Regions from separate parts of the Cronobacter muytjensii ATCC 51329 genome, predicted to be linked through region 2. Evidence: predicted binding sites of a transcription regulator. Region 2 holds the regulator's gene; the other holds the start of a gene.
The links. The regulator sigma-54, encoded in region 2, starts transcription at its own class of promoters, with help from an activator protein. The targets are predictions, from matches to a motif close to GTTGGCACANNTTTCGCTNT.
Positions count from the first base shown of each region.

Region 1: the regulator sigma-54 is predicted to act here: its motif matches at 2,685-2,704, upstream of AFK63_RS00595 (gamma carbonic anhydrase family protein).

Region 1 is NZ_CP012268.1:97,966-103,018, forward strand. It holds gene AFK63_RS19955 (DNA topoisomerase family protein) at 1-240, shown strand, start outside; gene tsaC (L-threonylcarbamoyladenylate synthase type 1 TsaC) at 230-802, shown strand; gene aroE (shikimate dehydrogenase) at 806-1,624, shown strand; gene AFK63_RS00590 (DUF1488 family protein) at 1,621-1,878, shown strand; gene AFK63_RS00595 (gamma carbonic anhydrase family protein) at 1,854-2,408, opposite strand; rRNA gene AFK63_RS00605 (16S ribosomal RNA) at 2,886-4,428, shown strand; tRNA gene AFK63_RS00610 (tRNA-Glu) at 4,515-4,589, shown strand; rRNA gene AFK63_RS00615 (23S ribosomal RNA) at 4,792-5,053, shown strand, end outside.
Region 2 is NZ_CP012268.1:3,584,000-3,589,052, reverse strand. It holds gene rapZ (RNase adapter RapZ) at 1-774, opposite strand, end outside; gene ptsN (PTS IIA-like nitrogen regulatory protein PtsN) at 839-1,324, opposite strand; gene hpf (ribosome hibernation promoting factor) at 1,405-1,692, opposite strand; gene rpoN (RNA polymerase factor sigma-54) at 1,715-3,154, opposite strand; gene lptB (LPS export ABC transporter ATP-binding protein) at 3,252-3,977, opposite strand; gene lptA (lipopolysaccharide ABC transporter substrate-binding protein LptA) at 3,984-4,541, opposite strand; gene lptC (LPS export ABC transporter periplasmic protein LptC) at 4,510-5,053, opposite strand, start outside.

The DNA.
Region 1 (5,053 bases), 880 kb from region 2:
CCGCAGTGCAGCACCGGTCATCTGGTGCAGCGGCGTTCACGCTTTGGCAAAACCTTTTATTCCTGCGATCGCTATCCGGAATGCCAGTTTGTTATTAATTTCAAACCGGTAGCCGGCGAGTGTCCGGAATGTCATTATCCCCTCCTTATAGAAAAGAAAACCGCACAAGGCGTAAAACGTTTTTGTGCCAGTAAACAATGTGGAAAGCCGGTAACGGCGGAATCAGATCGTGAAGAATAACCAGCCTGCGGACGCGACATTGCATATCGTCGACGTCCTTAAAAATGAAAATGTCATCGCTTACCCGACAGAAGCCGTTTTCGGCGTGGGGTGCGATCCGGATAGCGAAACCGCTGTAAAACGTCTGCTTGAACTTAAGCAGCGGCCCATGGAAAAAGGGCTCATCCTGATTGCGGCGAATTTCGAACAACTGGAGCCTTATATAGATGACAAGGCTCTGACGCCTGAACAGCGTGAAGCGGTGTTTGCCTGCTGGCCCGGGCCGGTAACGTTCGTCTTCCCGGCGAAACCGTCAACACCCCGCTGGCTGACCGGCCGTTTTGATTCGCTGGCGGTGCGCGTGACCAATCACCCACAGGTTATTGCGCTGTGCGAAGCCTTCGGTAAGCCTCTGGTATCGACCAGTGCAAATCTCTCCGGACTGGAGCCGTGCCGTACGGCGCAGGAAGTGCTGGCGCAGTTCGGCGACGATTTCCCTGTATTGCATGGCGCAACGGGGGGGCGACAAAATCCTTCCGAGATCCGTGATGCGCTCACAGGTGAACTTTTCCGACAAGGTTAATGCATGGAAACTTACGCCGTTTTTGGTAATCCTGTCGCACACAGCAAATCGCCGTTTATACATCAGCAATTTGCAGCACAGCTCAGGATTGAGCATCCCTACGGACGCGTACTGGCGCCGCTTGATTCGTTCCTGGAGACGCTGGAAGGCTTCTTCAGTGCCGGGGGAAAAGGCGCCAATATTACGATGCCGTTCAAGGAACCGGCTTTTGCCCGTGCGGATGAATTGACCGAAAGGGCGGCCCTGGCTGGGGCGGTCAACACGCTGAAGCGGCTCGAAGACGGACGCTTACTGGGCGATAATACCGATGGTATCGGCTTGCTGAGCGATCTTGAGCGTCTCGGTATGATCAAACCGCGTTACCGTATCCTTCTTGTAGGGGCGGGGGGCGCAGCCAGAGGCGTATTGTTGCCGCTGCTTTCATTAGATTGCGCAGTGACAATAACCAACCGCACTTTTGCGCGTGCGCAGGTGCTGGCGGACCTGTTCAGCCATACCGGTAGTGTCAGCGCCGTTGCGCTCCAGGATCTGGACGGTCATGCATTCGATCTTATTATCAATGCCACCTCAAGTGGTGTTAGCGGTGAGATCCCGCCGCTCCCGGCTTCGCTGGTGAATGAGAAAACGGCGTGCTACGACATGTTCTACCAGAAAGGGCTGACTCCGTTCCTGTCCTGGTGCACAACGCAGGGCGCCACCCAGCTGGCGGATGGATTAGGTATGCTGGTGGGACAGGCGGCCCATGCGGTTCTGCTCTGGCATGGCGTACTGCCGGAAGTGGCGCCTGTCATTGAAAAGCTTAAAGAGGAGCTGGCGCAATGAATCAGGCGATTCAGTTCCCGGATCGTGAATACTGGGATGAGGAACAGCAAGCCGTTTGCTTTCCGGCGCTGGCGAATGGGCTGGTGTTAACATGCGCTATCAATAAAACTGCCCTGGCGGCCCGCTTCTCCGCTGATACGCCGCAGGGGTGGTTAGCCGCGTTCCGCCAGCACCGATGGGATCTGGAAGAGGAAGCTGAGCAGCTTATCGCTGCCCAGCAAGAGGATGATCAGGGTTGGGTCTGGCTCTCCTGAGCCAGATACTCATCTTTCCACTTCACATAATTATTGGCGGAATAGCGCAGTCCTTCCCGCTCCGAGTCTTTTAAAGGACGAATCTGTTTTACCGGGCTGCCGAGATACAGGTAGCCGCTTTCCAGTCGTTTATTCTGTGGCACCAGGCTGCCGGCGCCTATCATCACGTCGTCTTCTATAATGGCGCCGTCGAGGACGATCGATCCCATACCAACCAGCACGCGATTACCGATCGTGCAGCCGTGCAGCATAACTTTATGCCCAACGGTAACATCTTCGCCAATGCGCAGCGGATTACCTTCAGGGTTATAAGAAGACTTATGCGTGACGTGCAGTATGCTGCCATCCTGAATATTGGTGCGCGCGCCAATCGAGACATAATTAACATCGCCACGGATAACCACCAGAGGCCAGACGCCAACATCATCAGCCATTCTCACATCGCCAATCACTACGCTTGAGCTATCCAGCATTACGCGCTGGCCGGTTTGGGGGAACGTATTTTTATAAGAACGCAATACAGAAGACATGATCGCCTCGGTTTCGTATCAATCGATATGAAGACTTTGGTTGGATTTAAGGCGCTGCGCAAGGGCAAATGCGTGTATTCGTTGAGCAGATCGAGCGGGATCGCAGCAATGCGCGTGAAAAAACGGCAGTTGAAAGAAAAGATCGAAAAAAGGGTTGTGCTGAAAACTGAGATCCCTATAATGCGCCTCCATCGAGACGGCAATGTGAAGCACTTCACGAAATAGCCGAAGCGATGAGAGAAAAATCCTGAAATTAAGGGTTGACTCTGAAAGAGGAAAGCGTAATATACGCCACCTCGCGACAGCAGGCTGAAGGCCGCGTCGCACCGCTCTTTAACAATTTATCAGACAATCTGTGTGGGCACTCGGGGCACTGATATCTTAACGTCTTCGGACGATAAATGAATATCAAGTCTCAAGTGAACAACAGTTAATTCATTACGAACTAACAGTTTAATTCTTTGAGCATCAAACTTTTAATTGAAGAGTTTGATCATGGCTCAGATTGAACGCTGGCGGCAGGCCTAACACATGCAAGTCGAACGGTAACAGGAAGCAGCTTGCTGCTTTGCTGACGAGTGGCGGACGGGTGAGTAATGTCTGGGAAACTGCCTGATGGAGGGGGATAACTACTGGAAACGGTAGCTAATACCGCATAACGTCGCAAGACCAAAGTGGGGGACCTTCGGGCCTCATGCCATCAGATGTGCCCAGATGGGATTAGCTAGTAGGTGGGGTAACGGCTCACCTAGGCGACGATCCCTAGCTGGTCTGAGAGGATGACCAGCCACACTGGAACTGAGACACGGTCCAGACTCCTACGGGAGGCAGCAGTGGGGAATATTGCACAATGGGCGCAAGCCTGATGCAGCCATGCCGCGTGTATGAAGAAGGCCTTCGGGTTGTAAAGTACTTTCAGCGAGGAGGAAGGGGTTAAGGTTAATAACCTTGGCCATTGACGTTACTCGCAGAAGAAGCACCGGCTAACTCCGTGCCAGCAGCCGCGGTAATACGGAGGGTGCAAGCGTTAATCGGAATTACTGGGCGTAAAGCGCACGCAGGCGGTCTGTCAAGTCGGATGTGAAATCCCCGGGCTCAACCTGGGAACTGCATCCGAAACTGGCAGGCTTGAGTCTCGTAGAGGGGGGTAGAATTCCAGGTGTAGCGGTGAAATGCGTAGAGATCTGGAGGAATACCGGTGGCGAAGGCGGCCCCCTGGACGAAGACTGACGCTCAGGTGCGAAAGCGTGGGGAGCAAACAGGATTAGATACCCTGGTAGTCCACGCCGTAAACGATGTCGACTTGGAGGTTGTGCCCTTGAGGCGTGGCTTCCGGAGCTAACGCGTTAAGTCGACCGCCTGGGGAGTACGGCCGCAAGGTTAAAACTCAAATGAATTGACGGGGGCCCGCACAAGCGGTGGAGCATGTGGTTTAATTCGATGCAACGCGAAGAACCTTACCTGGTCTTGACATCCAGAGAATCCTGCAGAGATGCGGGAGTGCCTTCGGGAACTCTGAGACAGGTGCTGCATGGCTGTCGTCAGCTCGTGTTGTGAAATGTTGGGTTAAGTCCCGCAACGAGCGCAACCCTTATCCTTTGTTGCCAGCACATCATGGTGGGAACTCAAAGGAGACTGCCGGTGATAAACCGGAGGAAGGTGGGGATGACGTCAAGTCATCATGGCCCTTACGACCAGGGCTACACACGTGCTACAATGGCGCATACAAAGAGAAGCGACCTCGCGAGAGCAAGCGGACCTCATAAAGTGCGTCGTAGTCCGGATTGGAGTCTGCAACTCGACTCCATGAAGTCGGAATCGCTAGTAATCGTGGATCAGAATGCCACGGTGAATACGTTCCCGGGCCTTGTACACACCGCCCGTCACACCATGGGAGTGGGTTGCAAAAGAAGTAGGTAGCTTAACCTTCGGGAGGGCGCTTACCACTTTGTGATTCATGACTGGGGTGAAGTCGTAACAAGGTAACCGTAGGGGAACCTGCGGTTGGATCACCTCCTTACCTGCAAGATACAACCTCGCGTGCTCACACAGATTGTCTGATAGAAAGTAAAGAAGCAAGACGGCTGCGAAGTCGTGACACGCTGTGTCCCCTTCGTCTAGCGGTTAGGACTCCGCCCTTTCACGGCGGCAACAGGGGTTCGAATCCCCTAGGGGACGCCACTTGCTGGGTGTGGGTGAAAGACACAACCAACCGATATCTCAAAACTGACTGTTAAGTCACGTTTGAGATATTTGCTCTTTAACAATCCGGAACAAGCTGAAAATTGAAACAGACATGCTGCTGCATTCTTCCGTAAACAGGGAATGCGCGGTGTGTCAGAGTCTCTCAAACTCGCAGCACGAAGACTTCTTCGGGTTGTGAGGTTAAGCGAACAAGCGTACACGGTGGATGCCCTGGCAGTCAGAGGCGATGAAGGACGTGCTAATCTGCGAAAAGCGCCGGTAAGGTGATATGAACCGTTATAACCGGCGATGTCCGAATGGGGAAACCCAGTGTGATTCGTCACACTATCTCAGCATGAATACATAGTGCTGTGAGGCGAACCGGGGGAACTGAAACATCTAAGTACCCCGAGGAAAAGAAATCAACCGAGATTCCCCCAGTAGCGGCGAGCGAACGGGGA
Region 2 (5,053 bases):
GGCGATGTAGACGGAGCGGTGTTTACCACCGGTACAGCCGATGGCGACAGTCAGATAACTGCGGTTGTTGGTTTCCAGCATCGGCAACCAGAGTTCCAGATAGCTGCGCGTCTGGTAGATGAAATTGTGCACTTCGGTGTGGCGGTCGAGAAACGCCGCGACGGGCTTATCGAGACCGGTCATCGGGCGCAGTTTCGGATCCCAGTGCGGGTTTGGCAGAAAACGCACGTCAAAGACGTAATCGGCATCGATCGGAATGCCGTGCTTGAAGCCGAAGGATTCAAACACCATCGTGAGTTCACGCTCGCGCTTGCCAAGCAAGCGGGTGCGCAGCATTTCCGCCAGTTCATGCACCGACATTTCCGAGGTGTCGACAATCAGATCCGCGCGCGATCGCAGCGGCTCCAGCAGATCGTTTTCTTCATCAATGGCGCTTTCGAGCGACAGGTTTTTGCTGGAGAGCGGATGCAGGCGGCGCGTGTCGCTGTAGCGGCGAATCAGCGTGTTGCGATCGGCGTCGAGGAACAGCAGTTGCGGAGAGAACGCGTCCGGCAGGTTATTCATCGCCTGCTCAAACACCTCCGGGGATTCCGGCATATTACGAACGTCGATGCTCACCGCGGCGGATATCTGCCTTTCTGAAAGCGTGCGCGCCAGTTCAGGCAGCAGCACGACAGGCAGGTTATCGACGCAGTAGAACCCCATATCTTCCAGTGCACGCAGGGCGACCGATTTCCCTGACCCTGAACGTCCACTGACGATCATCAGAACCATCTGCTGTTTCTCCACACTTCAGACCGGTTAACCGGCGCCTCCTGGATTGTGCCTTTCAGCACGGTCATTCACTCTCTTCACTGGTTTCAGTGATTATCTGGTAGAGCTCTTCATCGCTTTGCGCGGCACGCAGACGACGGCAAATCGTTTTGTCCGCCAGTCTTTTAGCCACCAGCGACAGCGTATGCAGATGCGTTTTGGTTTGATCCGCCGGCACCAGCAGCGCGAAGAGGAGATCGACAGGCTGGTTATCGATGGCGTCAAAAGCAATCGGCGTTTCGAGCTGGACGAAAACGCCTACGGCGCGCAGCGTATCTTCTTCAAGCTTGCCGTGCGGAATGGCGATGCCGTTGCCGATCCCGGTACTTCCCATCCGCTCACGGGTAAGGATCGCTTCAAACACTACCTGCGGCGGCAGGCTAAGCTGCTTTGCCGCCAGCTCGCTGATAATCTCCAGGGCGCGTTTTTTACTCTGGCAGTGTACGCCGCTGCGGGTGCATTCCTGGTTTAAAACATTGCTCAATGGCAGAGCGGAATCATTATTCATCATAATTTCACCTAAGCGTTCTCTGGTGCGACGACCCGCCAGACGGGCCGGGCCGTCGATGTCCCAGCGAAACGCCCGGACAATTAATGTTGTTTCAGTTTATCTTTGTGTTTAGTGAGCTGCCGCGCCAGTTTATCAATCAAACCGTCGATGGCGGCGTACATATCCTGGCCTTCCGAACTGGCATGCAGCTCCCCGCCGTTCACATGCAGGGTGGCGTCGGCGATTTGCGTCACCTTTTCCACCTTCAGCACAATATAGACCTGATTAATCCTTTCGAAATACTGCTCCAGCTTGGCGAATTTGGTGGTGACAAACTCGCGCAGCGCTTCGGTGATTTCGACGTTATGTCCTGTGATGTTGAGCTGCATAGTGTCTTCCTTATCGGTTGAGTCAGACCAGCTGTTTGCGCTGGTTTGACGGCGGTATGGATAAAGACTCTCGATACTTCGCAACGGTACGGCGGGCCACCATGATCCCCTGCTCTGACAGCATAGACGTCAGTTTGCTGTCGCTTAAGGGTTTCGCGGGGTTTTCCGCTGCAATCAACTTCTTCACCAGCGCGCGAATAGCCGTGGACGAGGCTTCGCCGCCGCCCTCGGTGTTCACGTGACTTGAGAAGAAATACTTCAATTCGAAAATGCCGCGCGGGCTGTGCAGATATTTTTGGGTAGTAACGCGGGAGATAGTGGACTCATGCATCTCCACCGCCTGGGCGATATCCGCCAGCACCATCGGCTTCATATACTCTTCGCCCTGTTCGAAGAACGCCTGCTGCTGTTCAACGATGCAGCGGCTGACGCGCAGCAGCGTGTCGTTACGGCTTTCCAGGCTTTTAATCAGCCATTTCGCCTCTTGCAGGTTGCTGCGGATGAACTGGTTGTCAGATTCATTACGCCCGCTATTAGACATCGCGGCGTACTGCTGATTGATTTTGAGCCGGGGAATGCTGTCGGAATTGAGTTCCACTACCCAACGGCCATTATGCTTGCGCACCAGCACGTCCGGGATGACATATTCCGGCTCGCCAGTCTGGATAGACTGGCCGGGACGCGGATCGAGCGACTGGATCAGGTTCACCGCTTCTTTCAGCACATCCTCTTTCAGGCGCGTGACGCGCATCAGGCTGCGAAAGTCATGATTGGCTAACAGGTCGAGGTGATCGCTGACTATCTGCCGCGCCTGCGCCAGAAAGGGCGTGTCGGCGCTGAACTGCGAAAGTTGTATCAACAGGCAGTCGCGCAGATCGCGGGCGGCGACGCCGACCGGATCGAAACGCTGCACGCGCTTGAGCACAGCCTCAATCTCTTCGGGGCCGATATCGTCATCGTTGTCGCCCATGCCGTCGAGAATATCCTGCACCGTGACGGTGAGGTAGCCGGTGTCGTCCACCGCGTCGACGATCGCTGTGGCGATCGCGCGGTCGGTATCGGAAAAGGGCGTCAGTTGCACCTGCCACATCAGGTAATCCTGAAGGCTCTGGGTCGTTTCGCCCTGATAGACCGGCAGTTCGTCGTCGATATAGTCGGTGCCCGTGCCTGACGGCGTGCCGGCGGTGTAGATTTCGTCCCAGCTGGCGTCAAGCGGCAGCTCGTCCGGCATCTCTTTTTGCTCCAGCGCTTCGGCGGTATCCAGCCCTTCGTTGTCCTGCGTTTCCTGAGTGGCAATTTCGTCGTGAATGTCGGTTTGCTCAAGCAGGGGATTAATTTCCAGCGCCTGTTGCAACTCCTGCTGGAGTTCCAGCGTGGACAACTGCAACAAGCGAATGGCCTGCTGCAACTGCGGCGTCATGGCGAGCTGTTGGCTAAGCCTTAGTTGCAAACCTTGCTTCATATTCAGAGCAAAAATCCTCAGGTGTAAACGTCAAATAAGACCTGTCGCGGCGGGGCGCGCTGGGTGGCGCGCCGTTTCTGCCTGTTGCTCTACCCTATCAGAGTCTGAACTCTTCCCCAAGATATACGCGTTTAACCTGTTCATCCTGCAGAATATCGTCGGGCGTGCCGTGGGCGATAAGGTGCCCCTGGCTGACGATATAGGCGCGCTCGCACACCGCCAGCGTTTCACGCACGTTATGGTCGGTGATAAGCACGCCAAGGCCGCTGTCGCGCAGATGCTCAATGATACGTTTGATATCGATAACCGAAATCGGGTCGACGCCCGCAAAGGGTTCGTCAAGCAGGATGAATTTCGGGTTCGCCGCCAGCGCGCGGGCAATCTCCACGCGACGGCGTTCGCCGCCGGAGAGCGACTGGCCGAGGCTGTCGCGCAGATGGTCGATATGGAACTCTTCCATCAGCTCTTTGGCACGATCTTCGCGCTGCTCGGCGCTGAGATCGTCGCGAATTTGCAGAACGGCCATCAGGTTGTCGTAGACGCTCAGACGGCGGAAAATGGACGCCTCCTGCGGCAGATAACCGATGCCGCGACGCGCGCGGGCGTGCAGCGGCAGCAAGCTGATATCTTCGTCATCAATAATGATGTTGCCGGCGTCGCGCGGCACAATGCCCACGACCATGTAGAACGTGGTGGTTTTACCCGCGCCGTTCGGGCCAAGCAGGCCGACAATCTCGCCTGAGTTCACCGTCAGGCTGACATCTTCCACTACGCGGCGGCCCTTGTAGGCTTTCGCCAGGTGTTTCGCAATGAGTGTTGCCATAAGGGTTTAGTTGCTCTTGTTCTGATTCGGCGCCTGAGCGGCGTTGTCTTTATTCTGCAGCTGCGACGGCACCAGTACGGTGGTCACGCGTTTGCCTTTCTCGCTGAACGCCTGCATTTTCTGCTCTTTCACGAGATAGGTGATTTTGTCGCCTTTGATATTGCTGTCGAGCTGCTCAAGGTAGGCGTTGCCGGTCAGCACGACGAAATCGTTTTGCAGCTCGTAGTGCATCGTTGAGGCATGGCCTTTAACCGGTTTGCCGTTGTCCTGCATCTGGTAGAAAGTGGCAGGATTACCGTAACCGTCAATCACCTCTTTGCCTTTCTCACCGCCAGGGCGCGTGACGACGACTTTGTCAGCGTTGATTTTAATCGTGCCCTGCGTCACCACGACATTGCCGGTAAACGTCACCACGTTGCCCTGCATGTCCAGCGACTGCTGGTCAGATTCTATATGGATAGGCTGTTCGGTATCGCCCGTCAGCGCGAACGCCGGGAAGCCTGCCGCCAGCAGCGTACTGGTCAGTACGACATTAAGGCTGAGTTTGTTTATTCTGGATTTCATAGGAGGTTCTAACCTTTTCAATCAGCTCGGCATTTTTGCTGCGAAGGTTCCCGCGCATTTTCAGGCCGCTGGAATTAAAGCTGGTGCCGTAAAGAGTGACAAGCGTATCAGAGGTAACATCCTGGGTGACCAGGTTGATCTCTGCCTTGTCGGTCGTAATTTTGCGCAACTGCGAATCCGGCGTCAGCGCGTTCACTTCCACATGACCGGTCAGGTAGAGCATTCTGTCATTGGTCAGTTTGGCACGATCCGCTTTGACCGACCAGGTCGGCACTTTGTTGGTATCAAAGGTGGTCATCACCGGCTGTGTAAACCAGGAGACGCCGTCTTCTGAGAAATACTCGACGTGCTGTGCGACTAAGCGATAGTTCAGCGCGCCTTCCGGGCTGTAAACCACCGTGTTTGACTGCTCGCTCTGGTATGTCGGCTCATTGCTGTTTACTGTCAGCGGGCCGCCTTCATCCTGATCGGCGAGGTTAATGCCAATCAGCACCAGCGCGGCCAGCGCCAGC